Regions from separate parts of the Micromonospora sp. NPDC047187 genome, predicted to be linked through region 1. Evidence: riboswitches for the same ligand, from Rfam matches in the RefSeq annotation. Region 1 holds a riboswitch; the other holds the start of a gene.

Region 1 (6,106 bases):
TGCCCGGTGGCGGCCAGGACGTCCGGTCGGTCGGGCAGCGGCCCGAGGATCGGCGCGTTGTCCGGGGTGCCCGGGCGCAGCCCGGCGACCGCCTCGACCAGGTCGTACTCGGCCAGCTCGGGCAGCAGGTCGACCCCGGCGCGCAGCAGCCGTTGCACAGCGCCGGCGGTGACAGTGGTGTCCGAGCGCTCCTCGACAGTCGCGCCGAGCACTACCTCACCGTCGGCGCGGGGCACCAGGTAGACGTGCTCGCCGTCGGCGTACCCCCGGATCACGTGCCGGAAGCCCGGCGCGACGCCGTCGGGCGCGCGCAGCCGGAGGATCTGGCCCTTCACCGGCCGCACCGGCAGGCCGGTGAGCGCGGCGGCCCCGCAGCCGGCGGCGACAACGGTGACCGGTGCCTCCACATCGGACAGACGCCGGACCGGCTGCGGCACGAGCGCCGCGCCGGCCCGCTGCGCGGCCGTGCGCAGCGCCGGCACCAGCAGCCGGGGGTCGACCTGATGGTCGGTGGGCGCGAGCGCGCCGCCGCGCACCCGTGGGGCGAGCGCCGGTTCGCGGTCGCGCAGCTCGCTGGGGCGCAGCGGCGTCACGGGCAGGCCCAACCCCTGCTGGTACGCCCACAGCCGGCGCGCCTCGGCCAGGTCGTCGCCGGTGAGCCCGACCATCAGGGTGCCATCGGTCCGGTAGCCGATCTCGGCTCCGGTCGTCTCGGTCAACTCGGCGGCGAACGCCGGCCAGCGGGCGGCGGACGCCAGCAGCAACTTGGTCAACTGCCGCTCGCCGAAGTACGCCTCGGCGACCGGGGAGAGCATGCCGGCTGCCACCGCCGACGCCCCCGAGCCGGGCGCCGGATCGTGCACCACCACCCGCAGCCCGCGCGCGGCGCAACGCCAGGCGATCGCCAGCCCGATCGGCCCCGCACCCACCACTGCCACGTCCGGCCGGACCCGGTCGCTCGACGGCGGTGACGGGAACCGGCCGGTCAGCACGTCAGGGCCTCGATCAGCTCGGCGGTTGCCCGTGCCGGGTCGGCGGCGGCGGAGACGGCACCGACCACCGCCACCCCGTACGCCCCGGCGGCCCGCAGCGCCGGCACCCGGGCGGCGGTCACTCCGCCGATCGCGATGACCGGGACGTCGACGGCGTCGACGACGGCGCGTACCCCGGCGGGCCCGATGGGGTCCGGCAGGCCGGTCTTGGTGCTGGTGGTGTGACACGGCCCGACGCCCAGGTAGCTGGCGCCCGCCGCGACGGCCTCGCGCGCCGGGCCCGGCGCGCGAGCGGTGGCGCCCAGTACACCGGTGGGGCCGAGCACCCGGCGGGCGGCGGCGACCGGCAGGTCATCGGCGCCGACGTGCCCACCGGCGGCGCCCACCGCCAGCGCCACGTGCAACCGGTCGTTGACCAGGCAGGTCGCCCGGTACGACGCGCAGAGCGCGAGCACCCGCCGGGTCAGGTCGTACGCCTCGCGGTCGGTGGCGGAATCCTCGACCCGGACCTGCACCACCAGATCGGCGTGGGCCACTGTGAGGGCGGCGCGAACCACGGCGAGTGGGTCGCGACCCGGTCGGGTGTCGGTGATGAGATGCAATCGCCCCAGGGACGGCACGGCAACGCTCCTCCCTGCGCCGGCATTACCCGGATCAGGTTCGACGGTCGGGGGCTGTCAGCCCCCCTCTCAGCCCGGTACACCGGGCTCCCGTGGGTTACTTGCGTGTCACCGTACGACAGATCCGCCGGCCTGCCAAGGCGCGGGGTCGGCGGTGGCCGGCCGGCGGGCCGCGTCAAAACGAGCGAGATCCAATGGGGCACTTCATACGGTCCTGTTCGGAATGTCGCCCCCCGTTGCAGAACCGTTACCCGTCCGCATCTTGCCCGACATCGAGCCAGCCGAATTAATTTGTTCAGCGATTCGACAAAATGTCGGTGGGGGCACCCTGACACGGTGTGACCACCGGCTCCATCAGGGACGGCCTTCGGCGAGCCGACTCCCGCGAGCTCTGTCACTACGACACAGGAGGCGGCGTGTCCCGTTCTCGTCGTGCCCGCTTACCCATCACCGCAACCCTGATCTCCCTGGCCATGGCCTCGACCACCCTGTTCGGCGCGCCCGCGCAGGCGGCCGCCCAGGTTCCCCCACGGGATGCGAAAGCCGCAGCCCCGGTCAGCCAGGTGGCGCCGAAGGCGCCAAAGGCCGCGGCCGATCCCTTCTCCGTCCTCGTCTTCTCCAAGACCGCCGGCTTCCGGCACGACTCCATCCCCACCGGCGTCGCCGCCATCCAGCAGCTCGGCGTCGACAACGGATTCACCGTGGACAACTCCGAGGACGGCGCCGCATTCAACGACGCCAACCTGGCGAAGTACAAGGCGGTGATCTGGCTCTCCACCACCGGCGACGTGCTCAACGCCGACCAGCAGGCGGCGTTCGAGCGCTACGTGAAGGCCGGCGGCGGCTACGTCGGCATCCACGCCGCGTCGGACACCGAGTACAGCTGGGCCTGGTACGGCGACCTGGTTGGCGCGTACTTCGCCAACCACCCGCAGAACCAGCAGGCCACTGTCAAGGTGGAGGACCACGCCCACCCGTCCACGGCCGGGTTGCCGGACCGGTGGTCCCGCTTCGACGAGTGGTACAACTACCAGACCAACCCCCGGCCGGACGTGCACGTGCTGGCCAGCCTGGACGAGAAGAGCTACACCGCCGGTGCCGGCGCGATGGGTGCGGACCACCCGATCGCCTGGTGTCAGGACTACGACGGTGGCCGCTCCTGGTACACCGGCGGCGGGCACACCCGGGAGTCGTACGCCGAGCCCGAGTTCCTCTCCCACCTGCTCGGCGGCATCCGCACCGCGGCCGGCGTCGAGAACGCCGACTGCGGCGCCTCGAAGACCTCGAACTTCGAGAAGGTCACGCTGGACAGCAACACCAGCAACCCGATGGAGCTGGACGTCGCCCCCGACGGGCGGGTCTTCTACATCGAGCGCGACGGTCGCGTGCAGATCGTGAAGCCGGACACCGGCAACACCGTCACCGCCGTTGACCTGGACGTCTTCACCGGTAACGAGGACGGTCTCATCGGCATCCGGCTCGACCCGGACTTCGCCACCAACAACTGGGTGTACCTGTACTACGCCCCGAACGACGGGGTCACCCGCAACCTGCTGTCCCGGTTCACGGTGACCGGCGACACCATCGACCTGGCCAGCGAGAAGCAGGTGCTGCGGGTCGACACGCAGCGCAACACCTGCTGCCACGCCGGCGGCAGCATGGCCTTCGACGGCGACGGCAACCTGTACCTGGCCACCGGTGACAACACCAACCCGTTCGAGTCGAACTCGTACACGCCGATCGACGAGCGGGCAGGGCGCCAGGACTACGACGCGCAGCGCACCTCCGGCAACACCAACGACCTGCGCGGCAAGGTGATCCGGATCCACCCGGAGGACGACGGGACGTACACCGTTCCGGCGGGCAACCTCTTCGCGGCGGGCACCGAGAAGACCCGTCCCGAGATCTACGCGATGGGCTTCCGCAACCCGTTCCGGATCGGCACCGACCCGAAGACCAACACGCTGTACGTCGCGGACTACGGACCGGACGCCAACGCGGACAACCCGAACCGGGGCCCCCGCGGTCTGGTCGAGTGGAACGTCGTCACCCCGGGCAACTACGGCTGGCCGTACTGCACGGGCACGAACGAGGCGTACAACGACTACACGTTCCCGTCCGGCCCGAGCGGTCCGAAGTTCGACTGCGCCGCCCCGGTGAACAACTCGCCAAACAACACGGGCCTGACCAACCTCCCGCCGGTGGTCCCGGCGACCGTCGACTACGGGTACGCCGGTGACGCGCGTTACCCGGAGATCGGTGGCGGCGGCGCCCCGATGGGCGGCCCGGTCTACCGCTACGACGCCGACCTGAACTCGAACCGCAAGTGGCCGGCGTACTACGACGGCAAGGCTCTGCTCGGCGAGTGGAACCAGAACAAGATGTACACCATGCAGCTGACCCCCGACGGCAAGTCGTTGGTGGACATCAACCAGCTGCTCACCGGCATGAGCATGGTCCGGCCGATGGACTTCGAGTTCGGCCCGGACGGGGCGCTGTACCTGATCGAGTGGGGCAGCGGCTTCGGCGGCAACAACGACAACTCGGGCGTCTACCGGATCGACTACACCGCCGGTGACCGCGCCCCGATCGCCGCGGCGTCCGCCAACCCGACCTCGGGTCCGGCGCCGTTGACGGTGACCTTCTCCAGCGCCGGCTCCCGGGACCCGGACGGTGGCACGCTCACCTACGCCTGGACGTTCGGCGACGGGCAGACCTCGACCGAGGCCAACCCGACCCACACGTACGCCACGGCGGGCAACTACACCGCCCAGCTCACCGTCACCAACCCCAAGGGCCGGACCGCGGTGGCCAACGTGCCGGTCACCGTGGGCAACACCGCCCCGACGGTCTCCATCGAGTTCCCACCGGACGGCGGTTTCTTCAACTGGGGTGACCAGGTCCGCTACTCGATCAAGGTGACCGACCCCGAGGACGGGCAGATCGACTGTGACCGGGTGCAGCTTCAGGTGCTGCTCGGTCACGACGAGCACGCCCACCCGCTGGAGCAGCACACCGGCTGCACCGGCACCGTCCAGACGTCGCTCGCCTCCGGGCACGGCGCCGAGGCGAACGTCTTCGCGGTCTTCGAGGCGACCTACACCGACGAGGGTGGTGCCGGCGGCGCCGGTGCCCTGACCGGTCGGCAGATCGAGGTTCTGCAGCCGAAGCAGAAGCAGGCCGAGTACTTCACCGCCACCGGGCGTGCCCCGGTGAGCACCGGCGGTGGAGACCCCGGCGTGCAGCGGGAGGCCGGCGCCGACACCGCCGGTGGCGGCCAGAGCATCGCGTTCATCGAGGACGGTGACTGGTGGTCGGTCGCCCCGGCGGACCTGACAAACATCACCGAGATCCGGTTCCGGGCCGCCTCCGCCGCCGCTGGTGGTCGGATCGAGGTGCGCGCGGGTGCCGTTGACGGACCGGTGGTCGCCACGGCCGTCGTACCGTCGACCGGCGCGTGGCAGACGTACACGGACGTGAGCGCACCGGTCACCGGCGCTGCGAGCGGCTCGCTGTACTTCCTGGCCCGCGATCCGAACGGCGGAACGGGTTCGCTGTTCAACGTCAACTGGATGGACTTCGTCGGCCGCGGTGTCACCGAGAACGGGCCGCCGGTGGTCAGCGCCACTGCCACCCCGGCCACCGGCACCGCACCGGTCACCGTCGCCTTCGACGGCACGGCCACCGACGCCGAGGGCGACACCCCGTTGACGTACGCCTGGGACTTCGGTGACGGAGGCTCGGCGACCACACTGGACGCCAGCCACACCTACACCAGCCCGGGCACCTTCACGGCCACCCTCACGGTGACCGACAGCAAGGGCGCCAAGTCGTACGCCACGGTGCCGGTGCGGGTCGACGCGCCGGACACGTCCTGCTTCGGGGCGCGTTCGGACGACTTCAACGGCAACAGCCTCGACAAGGAGCGCTGGACCAGCGTCGTCCGGGAGAACCAGCTCTACTCGCTCAGTGGCGGCGCGCTGCGGCTACCCACCGGCGTGGGTGACCTCTACGGCGCTCGCAACGACGCCACCAACCTGGTGCTCCAGGCGGCCCCGACCGGCGCGTGGGAGATGACCACCAAGGTCACCCTGCCGGTGACGGCCAACTACCAGCAGGCCGGCCTGCTGGTGTACGGCGACGACGACAACTACGCCAAGCTGGACCTGCTGTACAACGGCAGCCGGGCGGTGGAGTTCATTCGGGAGACGGCCGGCACGCCGCGCAACGAGGCCGACGACAGGACCGCCGCACCGGCGGGTGACACCGTGTACCTGCGGATCACCAGCGACGGGACGAACCTGACCGCGGCCGTCTCGGCCGACGGGCAGACCTTCACCCCGGTCGGCCGTTCGGCCGCGCTCGAGGGCATCACCAACCCGCGGATCGGGGTCTTCGCGCTCAACGGAGGCACCGAGGCGCCGGTTGTCGACGCCGCGTTCGACTCGTTCCAGGTCACGCCGGACGCTCCGGCCGGCCCGGTCGACCCGTCGG
Region 2 (6,106 bases), on a different contig from region 1:
CGGCGTCGCGCAGGTCGGCGAAGAGGTCGACCAGCTCCCGCCAGGTCCGCCGGTCCTGACTGAAGGTGGGTTCGTCGCAGATCAGCAGGCGTGGCGCGGTGGCCAGGGCGGTCGCCACGCTCAGCCGTCGCGCCTCGCCGCCGGAGAGGGTGTACGGGTTGGCGGCGGCGAGCCGGGCCAGCCGCAGCCGGTCCAGCAGCCCGGCCACTGTCTCCTTGACGGCGGCCTCGGGTTGACCGGTGCGGCGCGGGCCGAGCGCCAGCTCGTCGAAGACCGTGCTGGTGACGAACTGGTGCTCCGGATCCTGGAAGACCGACCCGATTCGTCGGGCCAGCGCGGGCGCCCGCCACCGGTGCGGGGGAGTGCGGTGGTCCGCGCCGGCCAACTCGGCGGACGCGGTGACCCGCCCGCTGCCGGGCCGGAGCAGACCGCCGAGCAGCAACGCGAGGGTGGACTTGCCGGCGCCGTTGGGTCCGCGTACGGCGAGTGCCTCACCGGCGCGTACCGCCAGGTCGGTGGAGCCCAGCCGGGGTGGCAGGCCGAGCCGGTCGGCGGTGAGCAACAGATCCCCGGGGCCGGCGGTGGCCGGCCGGGGCGCGATGGGGTGGCCGGGCACCCAGACCCCCTCGGCGGCCAGGGCGGCGCCGTGGGCGGCGAAGACCGCCTCTGGTGTGCCGTCCGCGCGGACGCCGCCACCCGGTTCCAGGACGACCACCCGGTCGACCAGCGGCAGTGCCTCGGCGACCCGGTGCTCGACCAGGATCAGCGTGGTGTCGGCGTCCAGCGCCCCGGCCACCGCGTGTCGGACCAGTTCGGCCCCGGCCGGGTCGAGGTTGGCGGTCGGCTCGTCGAGCAGCAGCAGGGCGGGGCGCAGGGCCAGCGCGCCGGCCAGGGCGAGGCGTTGCTGCTCGCCGCCGGAGAGCGCCGCGGTGTGGCGGTCGCGGGGGTACGGGAAGCCGACCCGGTGCAGCGCCTCGTCCACCCGGGGCCAGATCTCGTCGGCCGGTACTCCCCGGTTCTCCAGCCCGAACGCGACGTCGTCGCCGCAGCGCGCCATCACCAGTTGGGTCTCCGGATCCTGGAAGACGATGCCGACCCTTTCCCGCCCCTTGCGTGGGTCGAGCCCGTCGATCTCGACGGTGCCCTCCTGCTCGCCGGAGTCCTCGGGGAGCAGCCCGGCCAACGCGCTGAGCAAAGTGCTCTTGCCAGCCCCGGAGGGCCCAAGAAGCAGAACCCGCTCCCCAGCCTCGACCCGCAGGTCAACCCCGCGCACGGCCCAGGCGCGCCGCCCAGCGTGCCGCCACCCGAACCCCCGCAGCAGTACCCCGCCCACCAACCCACCCCCTCCAGGCTGCGCGCCCGCCTATCCCCGGTGATCAAGAGGTTTGCGTCAGGAAATCGCCTTCCGTTGACGCAAACCTCTTGATCAACATCGTCGACCAGGGGGTTAGATCAGGGCTCGGTCTCGGCCTGCTGGGAAGCGGTCCAGGACGCCGGTGTTGGCCAGGGCGTTCGTCAGCAGCCAGCCGCCCAGGCCGGCGATCACTGTGGCGCTGACGATGGTGAGCAGCGCGTACGGGATGCGGTAGTCGGTCAGCGCGTAGTCGACGTTCCAGACGAAGAAGTCGAACAACGCGGCGCTGAGGCCGGTCAGTGCGCCCGCGAACACAGCGGTCGGCAGCCGGAACGACCGGTACCGGAAGGCGGCGAAGGCCAGCTCGGCGCCGATGCCCTGCACGATGCCCTGCGGGATGACCGTGCCGGCCCACTGGCTGCCCAGCAGCGCGGACAGGACCGCGGCCACGGTCTCGCAGTAGAGCGCGGCGCCGGGCTTGCGGATGACCAGCCCACCGATCACCGCCGGCATCAGCCAGACGCCGTAGAGCAGCGTCTGCGCCGGCGGGAAGAAGGCGAACGCGCCCTCGGTGGCGCTCCAGACCAGGCCCCAGGCCCAGAAGATGACGCCGAAGGCGACAGCGATCACCGAGGCGACCACGATGTCGATGGTGCGCCAACGGTGTGTGTCGGTGGTGGATGTCATGTGTTGCTCCCAGTTCGTGAGTGCGAACCAGGAGAAGACGCACGCCGCGTCCGGTGGCACCGGACTGCGGCGCGGCTGGAGGTCGACCGAACTCCCTGCGCTGGCATTACCCAGATCAGGTTCGAGGGTCTGCGGGCGTGCCCGCACTCTCAGCGCTGTGCGCTCCCCTGTCGGATATGAAGTTGTCTCGCTGACGCTAACACCGACCAGGGGCGCGGGCCCAGCAGGGCACCCGCCTGACCTGCGGGAGCGACCGGCGCACCGCCGGCTGGGTACGCTTCCGATCATGCGGGTTGACGCGCGAGGCTTCACGTTCGAGGTGACCGTCGGCGGTCCGACGGACGGCGTACCCGTCCTGCTGCTGCACGGTTTTCCACAGCACAGCGGCGAGTGGGACGACGTGGTGCCGGCGCTGCACGCGGGTGGGCTGCGCACGTACGCGCTGGACCAGCGCGGCTACTCACCCGGTGCCCGGCCCACGGCGGTGGCCGACTACCGGATCCCCGAACTCGTCACCGACGTGGTGGCGGTGCTCGACGCGCTCGGGCTGGACGCCGTGCACCTGGTCGGCCACGACTGGGGCGCCGTCGTGGCCTGGGCGGTTGCCGCCCGGCACCCCGAGCGGGTCCACACGCTGACCGCGGTGTCCGTACCGCATCCGGCGGCCATGGCGCACGCCCTGAGCACCGACGCCCAACAGAAGGCCCGCTCGTCGTACATCGCGCTGTTCCGCAAGCCCGACAAGGCGGAGAAGGTGCTGCTGGCGTGGCACGCCACCGCGTTGCGCAAGCTGCTCGGCGGGGTGGGCGACACGTCCCGGGTGAACCGGTACGCCGACCCGATGCGGGAGCCGGGTGTGCTCACGGCCGCGCTGAACTGGTACCGGGCGATGTCCCGCGCCGACCTGGCCGGCGTCGGCCCGGTCGCGGTGCCCACCACGTACGTCTGGAGTGACCGGGACGTCGCCATCGGCCGGACCGCCGCCGAGGCGTGCGCGCAGAACGTCACAGGCGACTACCGCTTCGTGCAGCTGCCCGGGGTGAGTCACTGGATCCCGGACGCGGCGCCGGCCCCGCTCGCCGAGGCGATCCTGGCCCGAGCCGGCGGGACGTCCTGAGCCGTGCGGGTCCGCGAGGGAGAGCCAACGTGACGACGGACGCCAGCGGGCCGGGCAGCCGTCGCTCGATCGCCGCGCAGCTGCGCGTGCTGGGCGTACGCCCCGGCGCGACGCTGCTGGTGCACGCCGCGCTGCGTCCGCTGGGCTTCGTCAGCGGCGGCCCGCACGCGATGGTGCTCGCCCTGCGCGACGCGCTCGGCCCCGACGGCACGATCGTCGTGCCCACCCACACGCCCGACAACAGCGACCCCGCGCAGTGGCGCAACCCGCCGGTGCCGGCGGGCTGGTGGCCGCTGATCCGCTCGGAGATGCCGGGCTTCGACCCGGTGATCACGCCGAGCCGGTTCATGGGTGCGCTCGCCGAGACGGTCCGCGGTTGGCCCGGCGCGCTGCGCAGCGCCCATCCGCAGGTGTCGTTCGCCGCGCTCGGGCCGGCCGCCGAGCAGGTGGTCGCCGGGCACACCCTGGCCGACTCCCTTGGCGAGGGCTCCCCGCTGGCTCGCCTCTACGACCTGGACGCCGACGTGTTGCTGCTCGGCGTGGACCACTCGGTGAGCACCTCGCTGCACCTGGCCGAGTACCGCTGCCCCGGCTCGCCGCGGGAGCGGCTCGGTGCCGCAGTGCGTACCGCCGACGGGGGTCGGGAGTGGGTGTGGTGGCAGGACGTACGACTCGACGCGGACGACTTCGCCGCGTTGGGCGAGGACCTGGAGGCCACCGGCGCGGTACGCACCGCACCGGTCGGCACCGGGACCGGCAGGTTGATGCGCCAGCGGGCGGCGGTCGACTTCGCGGTTCGCTGGCTGGCCCGTAATCGAACGACGGAGGACGCATGACGGTGAGTGCCGAGGACTACCTGGCCGTGGTGACCGAGACGATCGGCCGGGTGGCCGCCAGTCAGCGGGAGGCGGTGGGGCGGGCCGCCGACCTGATCGCCGAGGCCGTCCGAGCCGACGGCGTGGTGCACGCGTTCGGCACCGGGCACTCGGAGGCCCTCGCCATGGAGATCGCCGGACGGGCTGGCGGTCTGGTGCCGACCAACCGGATCGCGCTACGCGACCTGGTGCTGCTCGGCGGCGAACCGGCCGACCGGCTCGGGCCGCTGCTGGAACGGGACCCGGCCGTCGCGCACCGCCTCTACGAGCTGGCCCCGGTGCGTCCCACCGACGTCTTCGTGCTCGCCTCGAACTCCGGGGTCAACGGCGCCATGGTGGAGTTCGCCACGCTGGTGAAGGAACACGGTCATGGGCTGGTGGCGATCACCTCGGCGCAGCACTCCGGCCGAATGACCTCCCGGCACCCGTCCGGGCGCAAGCTGAGCGACCTCGCCGACGTGGTGCTCGACAACGGCGCGCCGTACGGCGACGCGACGTTGCCCCTGCCCGGTGGCGGCGCCGTCGGCGCGGTCTCCTCGATCACCGCGGCGCTGCTGGCGCAGCAGGTGACAGTGGAGGTGGTGGCGCGGTTGCTGGCGGCGGGGGAGCGGCCCCCCGTCTACCTGTCGGCGAACATCCCGGACGGCGACGCTCACAACAACGAGCTGGAAGCTCGGTACGCGGGGCGGATCCGACGCGGGTCCTGACCCGGTGCTGGCGGCCGACTTGCGTCGCCGAGATGAACGGCAGATGTCGTGAACCTGTTTCGCGCTCGGCCGGGTGGGGCATTGGCGTTGCTGCCGGCGGCCAGGACCGCCGGCAGTAGCGTCTCACCGGAGGTAGCGCGTGTCCAAGGAGACCGAGAAGCAGCGCTGGCAGCGCAACTTCGCCGACCTGCTGCAGGAGTTGCGGGTCGCCCAGACCGGCGTGCAGATTCTCTTCGCCTTCCTGCTCACCCTGCCGTTCAGTAACGGGTTCACCGAGACCACGGAGTTCCAGCGCGACGTCTACATCGTGGCGTTGCTCGCGGCGGCCGCCGCCACCGCGATGATCATCTCGCCGGTGGCGTTCCACCGGGCGCTGTTCCGGCAGGGGCGCAAGCCGGAGTTGGTCCGCTTCGCCCACCGGATGGCCAGCGGCGGTCTCGCCTTCATGCTGATCGCGATGGTCAGCGCGGTGCTGCTGATCACCGACTTCGTGCTGGACCGGCCGATCGCCTTCGTGCTCAGCGCCCTGACCGGGCTCTGGTTCCTCACCTTCTGGATGCTGCTGCCGTTCGCCCGGCGCAACTGGGGTGAGGACGAGATCGACGACGAGGACGACGACCCGGACACGATCAACAGCCGCTGATCGCGCCGATCTTCACGCAGCGCTACCCCTGAGTAACAACCGGGGGTAGCGTGGCGGTAGTCGCGCACGTCGACGCAGCCGCACCGAGCTTCGAGGGGGCAGCCGTGACCACGACGCAGAATGGCCGACCGGCACCGGACGGCCCCGACTCCGAAACCACCGCCGGTGCCGCCGCGCCGCTGCCCGCAGAAGCCGGGCAGGTCACCGAGAAGGAGGCCCGGCAGGTCGCCGAGGCCGCCCGCGAATCCACCTGGGACCGACCCAGCTTCGGCAAGGAGTTGTTCCTCGGCCGGTTCCGGCTCGACCTGATCGACCCGTGGCCCCGATCCGATCCGGACGACGTGGCTCGGGCGGAGGAGTTCCTTGGTCGGTTCCGCGCCTTCCTGGCCTCCGAGGTGGACGGCGCGGCCATCGAGCGGGACGGGTCCATACCCGACTCGGTCTTCCACGGCCTGGCCGACCTCGGCGCGTTCGGCATGAAGATCGACCGGAAGTACGGCGGGCTCGGGCTGAGCAACCTGCACTACTGCCGGGCGCTCATGCTGGCCGGCTCGGTGAGCCCGGCCATCGGCGCGCTGCTCTCGGCACACCAGTCGATCGGCGTGCCGCAGCCCTTGAAGATGTTCGGCACCGCCGAGCAGAAGCAACGCTTCCTGCCCCGGCTCGCCGCCGGCGAGGTGTCCGCGTTCCTGCTCACCGAGCCCGACGTCGGCTCCGACCCGG

The links. A riboswitch is a leader RNA that binds a small molecule or an ion and turns the genes downstream of it on or off. The one in region 1 is predicted to bind thiamine pyrophosphate.
Region 2: another riboswitch for thiamine pyrophosphate. It lies ahead of ABZ794_RS28530 (ECF transporter S component); the one in region 1 lies ahead of thiE (thiamine phosphate synthase).

What each region holds. Positions count from the first base shown of each region.
Region 1 is NZ_JBEYUF010000008.1:63,049-69,154, forward strand. Features, by position in the region: gene thiO (glycine oxidase ThiO) at 1-989, opposite strand, end outside; gene thiE (thiamine phosphate synthase) at 986-1,612, opposite strand; TPP riboswitch at 1,607-1,716, opposite strand; gene ABZ794_RS15800 (ThuA domain-containing protein) at 2,029-6,106, shown strand, end outside.
Region 2 is NZ_JBEYUF010000026.1:1,445-7,550, reverse strand. Features, by position in the region: gene ABZ794_RS28535 (ABC transporter ATP-binding protein) at 1-1,333, opposite strand, end outside; gene ABZ794_RS28530 (ECF transporter S component) at 1,448-2,041, opposite strand; TPP riboswitch at 2,116-2,220, opposite strand; gene ABZ794_RS28525 (alpha/beta fold hydrolase) at 2,328-3,158, shown strand; gene ABZ794_RS28520 (AAC(3) family N-acetyltransferase) at 3,188-3,994, shown strand; gene ABZ794_RS28515 (SIS domain-containing protein) at 3,991-4,740, shown strand; gene ABZ794_RS28510 (DUF6328 family protein) at 4,880-5,383, shown strand; gene ABZ794_RS28505 (acyl-CoA dehydrogenase family protein) at 5,488-6,106, shown strand, end outside.